DNA from 2 places in the Paenibacillus sp. FSL R7-0048 genome. Region 1 is predicted to be linked to the other one. Evidence: riboswitches for the same ligand, from Rfam matches in the RefSeq annotation. Region 1 holds a riboswitch; the other holds the start of a gene.
The links. A riboswitch is a leader RNA that binds a small molecule or an ion and turns the genes downstream of it on or off. The one in region 1 is predicted to bind thiamine pyrophosphate.

Region 2: another riboswitch for thiamine pyrophosphate. It lies ahead of NSQ91_RS13225 (ABC transporter ATP-binding protein); the one in region 1 lies ahead of NSQ91_RS09930 (thiamine phosphate synthase).

Annotation. Positions count from the first base shown of each region.
Region 1 is NZ_JBBORF010000001.1:2,282,063-2,288,202, reverse strand. Features, by position in the region: gene thiH (2-iminoacetate synthase ThiH) at 1-399, opposite strand, end outside; gene NSQ91_RS09940 (thiazole synthase) at 433-1,200, opposite strand; gene thiS (sulfur carrier protein ThiS) at 1,256-1,459, opposite strand; gene NSQ91_RS09930 (thiamine phosphate synthase) at 1,456-2,103, opposite strand; TPP riboswitch at 2,217-2,318, opposite strand; gene NSQ91_RS09925 (SDR family oxidoreductase) at 2,406-3,278, opposite strand; gene NSQ91_RS09920 (GDSL-type esterase/lipase family protein) at 3,516-5,627, opposite strand; gene NSQ91_RS09915 (AraC family transcriptional regulator) at 5,876-6,140, shown strand, end outside.
Region 2 is NZ_JBBORF010000001.1:3,016,099-3,022,238, forward strand. Features, by position in the region: gene thiM (hydroxyethylthiazole kinase) at 12-806, opposite strand; gene NSQ91_RS13215 (ABC transporter substrate-binding protein) at 848-1,885, opposite strand; gene NSQ91_RS13220 (ABC transporter permease) at 1,882-2,658, opposite strand; gene NSQ91_RS13225 (ABC transporter ATP-binding protein) at 2,639-3,334, opposite strand; TPP riboswitch at 3,533-3,636, opposite strand; gene NSQ91_RS13230 (amino acid ABC transporter substrate-binding protein) at 3,859-4,695, shown strand; gene NSQ91_RS13235 (amino acid ABC transporter permease) at 4,749-5,417, shown strand; gene NSQ91_RS13240 (amino acid ABC transporter ATP-binding protein) at 5,431-6,140, shown strand, end outside.

The DNA of each region.
Region 1 (6,140 bases):
CCGGCGCGATTCACCAGTCAAAATGAGGATATGCCGCAGACCTGTAGCTGCAATCTTCTCAGCCTCCCTGCGGACCTCCTCCAAGGACAGCTTTTTGCGCGGAAAATCATAAATGGAGCTGAAGCTGCAGTAGGTACAATGATTCACACAAAAATCCGCAAGATACATCGGTGTGAACAGCTGCATCGAATAACCAAAATGTGCACGGGTCAGTCGCTGTGCAGCCAACGCCATCTCCTCTAGCAGCGGCGTTGCTGCCGGAGAAAGCAATGCCAGCAAATCATTTTCGTTCAGCTTGTCTTTTCCAAGCGCCCGCTTAACGTCATCCTCCCGGAACTCCTTCCACAGCTGCTCATAAGGATACTGCTCCAAGCGGGCCAGTGTGTCAAAAAAGCTCATGCTAATCTTCCCTCCTTTCGTGACCTATCAAATTCAGTTCAAAAATCCAGTCAACGGTGACGAAGCAAAAGCAACTTCTTCTACAGGACCCAGTCCTGCCAAATAAGCTTTGCGGCCAGCGGATATCGCCTCGCGGAACGCTTCCGCCATGACGAGCGGATTACGTGCCGTTGCGATAGCCGTATTAAGCAGAACAGCAGCGGCCCCCATCTCCATTGCTTCCGCCGCTTCCGAGGGCTTGCCAATCCCGGCGTCTACAATAATCGGCAAATTCACTTCTTCAATAAGAATACGCACAAGCTCCTTAGTGCGCAGGCCGCGATTCGTCCCGATCGGCGCACCAAGCGGCATCACAGCAGCAGCACCGGCATCTCTCAGACGTAAAGCAGCCGAAAGGTCCGGACTCATATATGGCAATACTACAAAACCCTCCGCTGCTAAAATCTCTGTAGCTCGTATGGTCTCCAGATTATCTGGAAGCAGGTATTTCTGATCATTGATCACTTCGATCTTGACCCAGTTCCCCAGTCCCGCAGCTCTTGCAAATCTTGCAATACGGACTGCCTCTTCCGCTGTACGCGCTCCTGAGGTATTAGGCAGAAGAGTCATGTGGCCGGGAATGTGGTTCATGATATTTTCTGCTCCACCTTGCGGGTCCACTCGGCGAAGCGCTACAGTAATCACCTGAGAACCAGAGCTAGCAATCACTTCGGGGATCAGCGTATTCCGGCTATATTTTCCGGTTCCGATAAATAATCTACTGGTTAATTCGATGCCGCCAATATGTAACGGGTCATGCATGAAATTACCTCCCTTTGGTTCTTATAAATTTCTCAAAATTCTATACCGCTCCATCTCAACCCCCACCAACAAAGTGCACCAGTTCCAAACGATCATCCTCGCTCAGAGCAGTACTTTCATAATTCTCCTTACTGACAATTTCTCCATTCAGCTCAATGATCATCAGACGACCCGACCACTCAGGAAGACTGATCAAATCAGCTATAGTTTGAATACCACCAGAACACTCTGCGGATTTCCCGTTAATCAACAGCTTCATTCTGAATCACCCCCTTCGCCCATGCTGTTACCTCCAGGCCATGAATGAACCGCCATATGAATAGCTTTGGCGGCCTCATAAGGATCATCCGCTCCGCAAATACCGGACATCACAGCAACTCCTGCCGCACCTTGTCTAATGATCTGTGCCGCATTAGCGGGGCTAATTCCGCCAATAGCAATTACAGGAATAGAGCTGGTCTTCACCGTTTCTGCAAGCAGCTCTAACCCACGTGCGGGCAGCCCTAACTTGCTATCCGAGGGAAATACATGACCAAACAAGCAATAATCAGCTCCCTGCTCTGAGGCATTCGCCGCTTCTTCCGGAGAATGAACCGATCTCCCCAGCCGAAGCTGAGGTGCAATTCGCCGGGCTGTACCCGGACTCAGACTGTGCCAGGCCAACTGAACCCCCGCGGCACCAGCTGCCAAGGCTACATCTATTCGGTCGTTGATTATCAGTTTGGTAGCGGGCATACCGGCAGCCAACAGCTCCTGTGCCGCAGCGAGTAGTTCGCGTGCAGGACATTGCTTATCTCTCAGGTGAATATAATCGACCCATATCTGCACCGTGACAGCTAGTTCAACAAAATGTCTCAGCTGTAGCTTGCCGTCTGATATTAGATGGATCTCAGCTTGCAACATCACGATCTCCTCTCTCACTTCCCTGTAGGTCAGTAAAAAACAAAAAAACTGCCCCCCGTAAGGAAGGCAGTCAGAATCTGTATATAGACGGCACTACAAATAGCCCGACAACAGAAATTCGTTCTCCACTTCCCTACGCTGGTCTTAACCAGATCAGGTTCAAAGGGTCCGGAAATCCATTCCGTCTCAGCCAATCGGCACCCCTAGTGACATAAATATACAATTTTAAAATGCTAACGTGGTTTATAGTAACATATTTTTTTATTGAAATACACCCATTTATTCACATTAGCTGTTCTGATCTAACCGTTTACTACCTCGCCACCATTTACATGAATAACCTGTCCAGTCACATAACTGGAATCGTCAGAGGCCAGATATACATAGGCTGGTGCCAGCTCTTCTGGTTGTCCAGGCCGTTTCATAGGCTGTGTACCTCCAAACTCGCTAACCTGTTTTGCATCAAAGGTAGAGGGAATCAGCGGTGTCCAGATTGGACCTGGAGCAACACCGTTTACCCGTATGCCCTTCTCTGCCAGATTCGTGGACAAGGATCGTGTGAAGCTAAGAATAGCTCCTTTAGTTGATGAATAGTCCAGCAGCTGCGGGCTTCCGCGATAAGCGGTAATTGAAGTTGTATTTATAATGGTAGATCCTGCTTTTAAATGAGGCATAGCTGCTTTTGTTAAATAGAACATCGCAAATATATTCGTACGGAAAGTACGCTCAAGCTGCTCGGAAGTAATATCCTCGATCTTAGCTTGCGGATGTTGCTCTGCCGCGTTATTGATGAGAATATCAAGCTTTCCTAAGCCCTCCACCGTCTGTTTAATAAGATCCTTACAGAATTTCTCGTCACCGATATCACCTGGAATTAGGATACATTTGCGGCCTTCCTGCTCGACCTGACGTTTAGTTTCCTCTGCATCTGAGTGTTCATTAAGATATGAAATGACCACATCAGCGCCTTCTTTAGCAAAAAGCACAGCAACTGCACGCCCAATTCCGCTGTCTCCACCGGTAATTAACGCCGCCTTGTCTTGCAGTTTACCTGCTGCTTTATAATTTGCCGGCTCGTATTTGGGCAGCGGCGTCATTTCACTCTCAATCCCTGGCTGATGATGCTGCTCCTGTGGGGGTAAGGTTTTTGTAGCTTGTTTATTGTTGCCTGACATCTTCCCTATCTCCTCTCGTTAAGCAAATTGATAGTTAACTGATCGTCTTAGGATGGCACAACTATGCACGTTTATACGCTGGGTTTGTCATTTTCTTAAATCGCTTTACGAATCTTACTTACCACAATGAAAGTAGAAATAAACAACCGCGAGAGATACACTGCTGTAAGTGGAGAGGAATTCACTGCATACAAATAGACACAGCATCGCTGCTGTGCCTTGAATTGTTCACCCTGACTATTTTAGAGAAGAAACATGATTTTCTGCATTCACTTCATGTTCCAGCACCCACATAAAGTACAGAGCTTTGGCCGCTTTCTCCCGGGTCACTATAGCTTTAGGTTCTAGTTCTGTCCCATTGACCATTTCGCCTCTGGCAATCCCCACTTCAGATCTAATGAGTCCTAATTCATATGCACTTTTCACTTTTGAAATTAAATTAGGAGAAATGTCCGCTGTATCAACAAGCTGCGTCCAGGATACAAGAGGATAGTACATCGCACCTCTAGCTCCTGGCTCCAAATTTGAATCATAGCCAGGATCTCCTGGCACTACTGCTATGCCGTTATAATCAGTCATGTACTTAGGTTTATTAGCAAACTTTATTTGGTAAACGTCATAGAGAATAGCACCCATCGTTTCACGTGACAGCTTACCTTTCGGATAATAGGCAAGATCTGATCTTTCCACTTTCATTAACTTAGAAATACTGCGTGTGAATTCAGCAACTGTCATCACCGTATCCGGATTAAAATTTCCTTGACGGTCTTTGCCCATTACTCCCAGCTGGATTAATTTGTCAATTTGATTACGGTAATAAGCAACTTCCCCGGTCGTCGTATCATTCGTTATTTCCGGAAAAATCTTACCCCAGTTCCCTGTTAGTGCCGCATGCTTAACGTTGCCTTTAAGGTAAGCAGTAATGGAGGCAGCAGTAGAATCGCCAGTAGCACCTTTCTCTACAAGCTCCGTAACAATCATCCGCGAAAATTGTTTGGCGAGCGCTTCTTTAAAATGAGTCCCATCGACTTTCTTTGAAGGATGCCCGTTAGCGTAACTTCCGTCATTTGTTTTGCCTGGCGTTTCTCCGGCTTCAATTGACATGAAGAGGGCTGTTATTGCTTCTGCACCGATCTCGTTATAATATTTCAGACTTTCCGAGTTAAGGTCAATAAGTGTAACTCCAGATTCATCTGCGACCCGTTTAAGAATATCTACAAACTTTCTTGATTTAAAAGAATTTTCATAGATATATCCCGGACTTGCATTCCCTTTAATTCTGGACATTGGCGTTACCAGTACTGGTATCATGCCCCGGGCTTGAATCGCAGGGAGATAAACTTCTTTAAGATAATTTTCATACATTGCTTCTGTCGAACCTCTGCCGTAACGTCTGAACTCATCTGCGCTCTCATCATTGTGTCCGAATTGAATAAACACATAATCTCCAATGCTGCCATTCAGTAAAATGTCGTTCAGTCGACCTTCTGTATAGGCATTTTTAAACGAGCGTCCTCCCATGGAATAGTTAGTTACACTCAATTTATGTTGATTAAACATACTGCCAATAATCTGGCCCCAACCACTCATTGGTGCTTCGTCGAAGGTGTAGGACTTGACCGTGGAATCTCCAAGTATAAATAAATTCGGAAGAGCACCAACTGCTCTATGCTGTGGCAAAATCGGTTCCAGTATGATCTCCTCAATCCCCACAGCTGTGTTCACTTTGTTCGGTTCGATCTCAATATCTATATGGTCACGGCCGTTTACATACGTATAAGTCCACTCTTTCCCTTTGGCTACAGCCGTATGCTTGACGGGTACAAGCTTTGCAGCGTCCCAATGTCCACTTTTCAACAAGCGGCTGGTCTGCATTCCTGATACTGACACGATCCCATCCTCTGCGTCAGAAGTCGTTTTTACATATACGTTGTAGGTTCCAGGGGGAGCATCCATTCGAAACGCCATTCCGTAGTTGTTATAATTATCTTTCTCAGATTTAGGTTCAGCAAAAAAAATAGGTTCTGTGATGAAAAAACCTGTTCCATCGGATGTAATTGAGTCGGTGTGCACTTCTCTGGCGGGTAAAGCGTTGGTCTCTTGAACAAAACCATAACCTAAAGATGAGTCATACAATTGTGCACCGCGATTAGGATCATACCTAACGGATTGATATCCTGTTTTAACTTGGTTTGTAAAATTAAACTTGTATACGCTTGCAATTCGGGTTGGAGGCTGCCTCTCTGCCCCATCTTTTAATAGGGATGCCTCTGTTTTACCGTGAGTAAGAGTCAATGAAGCCATTAGTAAAGAAGATAAGATTAGTATATTCCTACACAACTTTCCCACTTCATTACACTTCCTTCCGTTTCTCGAAATACTTCCCTAGGTTCCTCCATTATCCCTGTTCTCTAAAGTGATTCAAATGATGATTTCATTCTTTTTTTTGACCTTTTGTAAAGAAAACTATGGAATGATCAACGGCTCGCACTGCAAAACGGTCATATGTATAGGTATCCTTGATATAATTAAGAACATCCCTATTGATCCTAAGGAGGAGAACTCCTATCGCTTACAAAGTCAGCTTTCCGAACATTATGAGTACACTGCAGCTGATCGGTGTTCATTATCGTGTAGCAGAACCTGGGTGGGCATACCCTGATCATCATCACAAAATCTTCGAACTATTGTATTGCTACGACGGCAACTCCCATCAATATGTAGAAGGAAGCTCCATTGCCTTTGGTAAAGGAGATTGGTTAATTATTCCGCCTGGCTTACGTCATTATGTAGTTAATTCTGGCCTAAGCAACTATATCTACCTCTCCTTTCATTTCGATATTGACGATTTAAAGTTTCGTG
Region 2 (6,140 bases), 730 kb from region 1:
TTTGAGGGTCATTAACTGAGCTGTTTGATGCTAGATCTTTCTAGGAAGACTTCTGGCGTGACCCATGTCAGTTGATTTAGAAACTCAACCTGAAAGCTTCCCGGCCCTTGACCAGTTGTTAGTTCAGCGGCGATTTCAGCGGCTACTCCATAGAAGGAGAGGGCTTCCACTGCAGCCTCCAACGAGGCACCGCCACTTACCGCGAGAAATGCACCCACAACAGCGCTGAGCAAGCAGCCAGTTCCTGTAACCTTCGTGAGAATAGGGTGACCGTTGCTGGCAATATAAGTGTTTTTTCCATTCGTGATCACATCGTCTTTTCCAGTTATGATGACCACACAGCTTAACTTCCTCGCAGCAGCTTCAGCCAAAAGGACTACATCGCCTTCACCTTCGCCAGCATCCACCCCTTTAATGGACCAACTCTCCCCAATCACATTAGCGACTTCAGCCACATTCCCCCGCAGTGCGGTGATTTGCATCTCATTCACTAGCTTTTGAGTGACAGCGGTCCGATAAGAAGTTGCGCCTGCACCTACCGGGTCAAGCACTAGGGGAACCCCGTGTTTATTAGCGGATTTACCAGCGAGCAACATAGATTGAATGGCGTAGTCATTGAGTGTGCCTATATTTAGAACTACAGCAGACGACATAGCGGCGATGTCGATCACTTCTTCGTGGGCATCCGCCATAAAGGGAGAGGCACCCAGCGCCAACAGACCGTTGGCTGAGAAATTGGCTACTACAATATTAGTGATGTTGTGGATCAAGGGGTTGGATTCCCGTACTTTGGCTAAGTAACTCATCATAATTCCTCCTCAAGCTTGTATGAATAACCAACTAAACGTTACAGATTGATAAAAGCTTCCTGTGCTTTAATATCTTCTGGTAGAAGATCGTTGGTGGATAACCACAGCTGAACCTTTTCCCAAGATGTCGGGTCTTGATAACCAAAAGATTGATCGCCAGCATTCATCAGTGGCAGTAGAATCTCAAGACTTTTTTTCTCAATCTCCTTGTCGAGCGGTGAAGTTGCATCTTCATGTGCAACCAGTAAATCCAGGGCTTGTTCAGGATTCTGCTCCACAAATATCTGTCCTTTTGTTATGGCATTTAGAAATTTTTTGAAGTAGGCTTCAGAATTTTGCAATCCTTGTTCGCTGGCCACCAGCACAAGCTCATAATAGTCAGGTACTCCGTAATCCGTTGGATTAAGCGAGGTGACTGGATGTCCCTCTTTTTCAAGGATCAGTTGTTCATGGTTGATGAACCCGCCCATTATTGCGTCCACTTGTCCTGTAGAGATCGCAGGGATAAGGTCAAAACCTACGTCAATCAGCTTGGCGGATGAAGGATCGCCTCCATCACTCTGGATCATTGTCCGAATCATTGCTTCATAGAGCGGAATGGAGGAATAGCCGATTTGTTTTCCTGCGAGCTCTTTGGGACTATGAATACTGCCTGCCTGAGGAACCATCAGATGATTCAGTGGATGCCGCACGATAGCTGCAATCGAACGTACAGGAATTTTCTCGCCGCGTGCCATAAGTACCTGAGGCTGATAGCTGAGCGCTAGATCAATTTGATTTGCTGCTACAAGCTTTAGGGCGTCATTGCTGTCCGCAGGCATTTTGATCTCGACATCCAAACCTTCCTCTTGGAAAAAACCTTGCTGTTGCGCAGCGTATAGAAAGGAATGAACGACATTGGGATACCAATCAAGCATAATCGTCAGTTTGTGTGACTGCTTATTTTCGGTGTTGGAGGAACCGGTTTGGGAGTTGCTATTTAGCTTGTCTGCCTTCCCGCAGCTGCTTAAGAGCAAAAGTGTGCATACTAGAAATACAGAAATAAGTCCTCGTTGTGGGGATTTTAATTGATTCATTGGTTAGATCCTCTTTTCTTTAAAAATAATTGTTCGAGTAAAGCTATCGCCAGAAAAAGTACAACACCAAGCGCGGACAGCAGAAATACAGCCGCAAACATTTCATCGCTCTGCATATTTCCGGCCATTCTGCGGCTGAAGTAACCGAGTCCTTTACTGCCGCCGAGCCATTCCCCGATAGTAGCTCCGATGACGCAGTATACAATGGACAGCTTTAAGCCAGAGAAAAAAGCAGGCAATGCCAGTGGAATTTGGGTTTTGACAAGCAGCTGCCAGCGGTTTGCACCAAATGTTAATAATAAGTCCTTGTAAGTCTGGCCACTTGTACGAAGTCCATCATATGTACTCACTACGACTGGAAAAAAAGCCGTCAAAAACACCACAGCCACTTTGCTCCACAGCGTATATCCGAACCACATAATAAAAATGGGGGATAGCGCAATTAATGGGACCGTCTGGCTAATGATAAGGAAGGGATAGATGGCCTTTTCTACGGGGCGAAACAGGAACATTCCAATGCCCAGCAATACACCAAAAATCACAGAAAGGACAAAACCCACCAGTATCTCCTGTAACGTCGCCAATAAATGCTGTCCAAATAATAATTGCCTGTGCTCGATCAATGCGATGCCAATAGATGAAGGTGCAGGGAGAATAAAGGCTGGAATCAAGTGAAGGCGAACAGCTGACTCCCAGATTACAAGAATGAGCAGTACCAGAAGAAGGAAGGGACCATAGTTGTCTAGATGTTTTTTAAAAGGTATAGGTTGCATGCAATCTTCGCTCCAACTCTGCCCGTAGTGCTATAAACCGGGGTTCATAGTTCATCTTATAATGTCTTGGTTTTGGTAGATCGACAATGATCTCCTGTAATTCGCTGTGCGCACCGCCAGATAATAAATAAATCCGGTCACTGAGCAATAGGGCTTCTTCCAGATCATGAGTGATGAGCATAATCGTCTGATTCAGTTCACCCCATAACTTCAACAGCCAACGGTGTATCTCACGTTTGGTCATGGCATCGAGAGCGCCAAAGGGCTCATCCAGCAGCATAAGACCACTTCCGCCTCCAGCCACTAAGGTGCGCAGAAATGCTACTCGCTGTTTCATACCTCCCGAAAGTTCATGGGGATAAGCCTTCTCTACATCTGTTAAGCCGAAGCGGGCCAACATTTCCCGAATCTGAGTGATCGTTTTCTGTTTACTAAATCTGGGCTTGATCTCCCAGGGCAAAAGGCAGTTGTCGAGCACTGTTCTCCAAGGCAGCAATAAATCCTGCTGAGGCATATAAGCGATCTGACCTAAACGACTAGCGGTTGAGGGGAGCGTAGGGAGTTTTATTTTTCCATGAGTAGGTTCGAGTAAACCGGCAACCGTTTTGAAAAATGTGCTTTTCCCGCATCCGCTAGCACCTACTACGGAGACGAATTCCCCTTGCCTGATATCCATGGATAGATTTGCGAATACAGGGGGTTGTTCAGTTTCCGGAAAAGAGTAGGTTAGGCCTTGAATAGATAAAATGGTCGTGATGATCTAACCTCCTAATATTTTTGTGGAGCGTCTAAACAAATAAAGACCCATCCATTTCCAGAGGAAATGAATGGGTCAAAAAGTTCATTCTGCATAATAACACTTAACATGCTTGATGAAAATTCTGCTCCACTTCCCTCCGCTGGTATGATCCAGATCAGGTTCCAAGGGTCCGGAGCTTGAAGCTCCGTCTCAGTCGGCCGACTCCCCTAGTGAAATAACAGGTCCATATTAATTTGTTTATAAATATACCATATCTTTCTGAGAAGTAAAGAGAGAAAGAAGTGAAGGATTAATCCAAGATTGGGTAAGATATAAGTAGAAATCTAGTTAATATTACAATTCCGATGTATATAATCGGAAAAAAGTATTGACGATCATGTGATGGCAGTGTACTATTCAATTTACCGGAAAAAAACCGGATAGAGAGAGGGGATTTAATAATGAAAAAATGGAGTTTAACTATTATATTGGCGTTAACCGTGGTTCTTGTAGCGGCTTGCGGCAATAATTCGAATACCAATACGGCTGCTGAACCAACAGCTGGAACGAATGGTGGAGCAGCATCTTCAGCGCAAAACAGTTTGGAGGCTGTGAAGGCCAGCGGCAAATTGCGGATAGGTACAGAAGGGACTTATGCACCTTTTACTTATCATGACACTGCGGGGAAATTGACGGGTTTTGACGTGGAAATTGCCGAAGAAGTAGCCAAACGTTTAGGTGTTGAAGCTGAATTTTTTGAAACTCAGTGGGATGGTATTTTTGCTGGGATGGATGCGAAACGGTTTGATGTCATTTTTAATGAAGTTTCCATTAACGAAGATCGCAAAGTGAAATATGATTTCTCTGAACCCTATATTGTATCCAAGGCAGTATTGATCGTGAGCGAAAACAATGAGGATATTAAGACCTTTGCTGATCTAAAGGGTAAAAAAGCAGGACAATCCCTGACCAGTAACTTATCCGACATCGCTCGTGAGAACGGTGCTGAAATCGTAGCTACGGACGGTTTCAATCAAGCGATGGATCTGCTGACTTCGGGACGTATTGATGCAACTGTGAATGATGGCTTGTCTTATCTGGATCTGAAAAAACAAAAACCAGATGCAAAAATTAAAGTGGTTGATGAGATTCCTGAAGGCTCACAAAGTGCTGCGGTATTCCTGAAAGGCAATGATGAGCTGGTGAATGCGGTCAGTGATGCGATTAAAGAGATGAAAAGTGATGGAACGTACTTGAAAATTTCCGAGAAATACTTTGGAGCTGACGTTTCAAAATAATACAAGGCTAGCAAGGCTAATTAAGCCTAGAAGCTAAAAAGGATGTCTGAATAATGGATGACCGCAAAATACAAATTTTCTTAGATACACTGCTACCCCTGCTTAAAGCCGGGGTGGCTTTTACCATTCCGTTGGCTCTACTTTCCTTTGTGCTTGGATTGATTTTGGCGATCCTAACCGCGTTGGCACGTCTTTCACCGTGGGTAATTCCGAAGCTAATCGCCCGTTTTTATGTATGGGTCATTCGGGGAACCCCGTTGTTAGTGCAGCTATTTATTATATTTTATGGTTTGCCGGCTGTTGGTATTGTACTCGACCCTTTCATTGCCGCCACCATTGGATTTACCCTTAGCGTAGGGGCTTATTCATCGGAAATCGTACGCGCTGCTATCCTGTCGATACATAAAGGCCAGTGGGAAGCTGCCTTCTCAGTCGGGATGACTCGTGGGCAGGCTCTGCGCCGCGTAATTCTGCCACAAGCTGCACGCGTTTCTGTACCGCCGTTATCCAATTCTTTTATTAGCTTGGTCAAAGATACATCGCTTGCAGCGATCATCACCTATACGGAGATGTTTAGAACTGCTCAGCAGGTAGCCTCTACCACTTATGAGCCTCTGCTGGTATACTCCGAAGCAGGATTGTTTTATTTAGTGTTCTGTTCTGTGCTGTCGGCGCTGCAAAATTACTTGGAGAAACGACTCGATCGTTACTCTGCGACCTAAAGGAGAGATACTTGTGATTGAAATCATTAATTTGCATAAATCCTTCGGCGCACTCCAAGTGTTAAAGGGTATTGATCTGAAAATGGAGCATGGAAAGGTACTTGTCATTATTGGGCCATCCGGCTCCGGAAAGACTACACTGCTGCGCTGTTTTAATCTGTTGGAAATCCCGGATCAAGGCAGCCTGTCACTCGGGGATATCACCATCAATTTTACAGATCATAAGAAAATTCCTCAGAATTCCGTATTAGCTCTTCGGCAGAAAACAGGGATGGTCTTTCAATCGTATAATTTATTTCCGCATATGACTGCGCTAGGCAATGTGATGGAGGGACAGGTAACTGTCTTGAAACGAACCAAGGAAGAAGCGCGTAAGCGGGGCCTTCAACTGCTGGCTAAGGTGGGTTTGGCTGATAAAGCTGATAACTATCCACATCAGCTGTCAGGTGGACAGCAGCAGAGAGTGGCCATCGCCCGGGCTATGGCAGTAGATCCAGAAGTGCTGTTGTTTGATGAGCCCACTTCGGCGCTCGACCCCGAGCTGGTAGGGGAAGTGCTTAAGGTCATCAAACAATTAGCAGCAGAAGGTATGACTATGGTGATTGTGACCCACGAGATGAAATTTGCCGCCGATGTAGCGGACCGGATCATTTTGATGGATGGCGGTCATATCTTAGAGCAAGGAACTCCGCAAGAAGTGCTGGAGCATCCGAAGAATCCCCG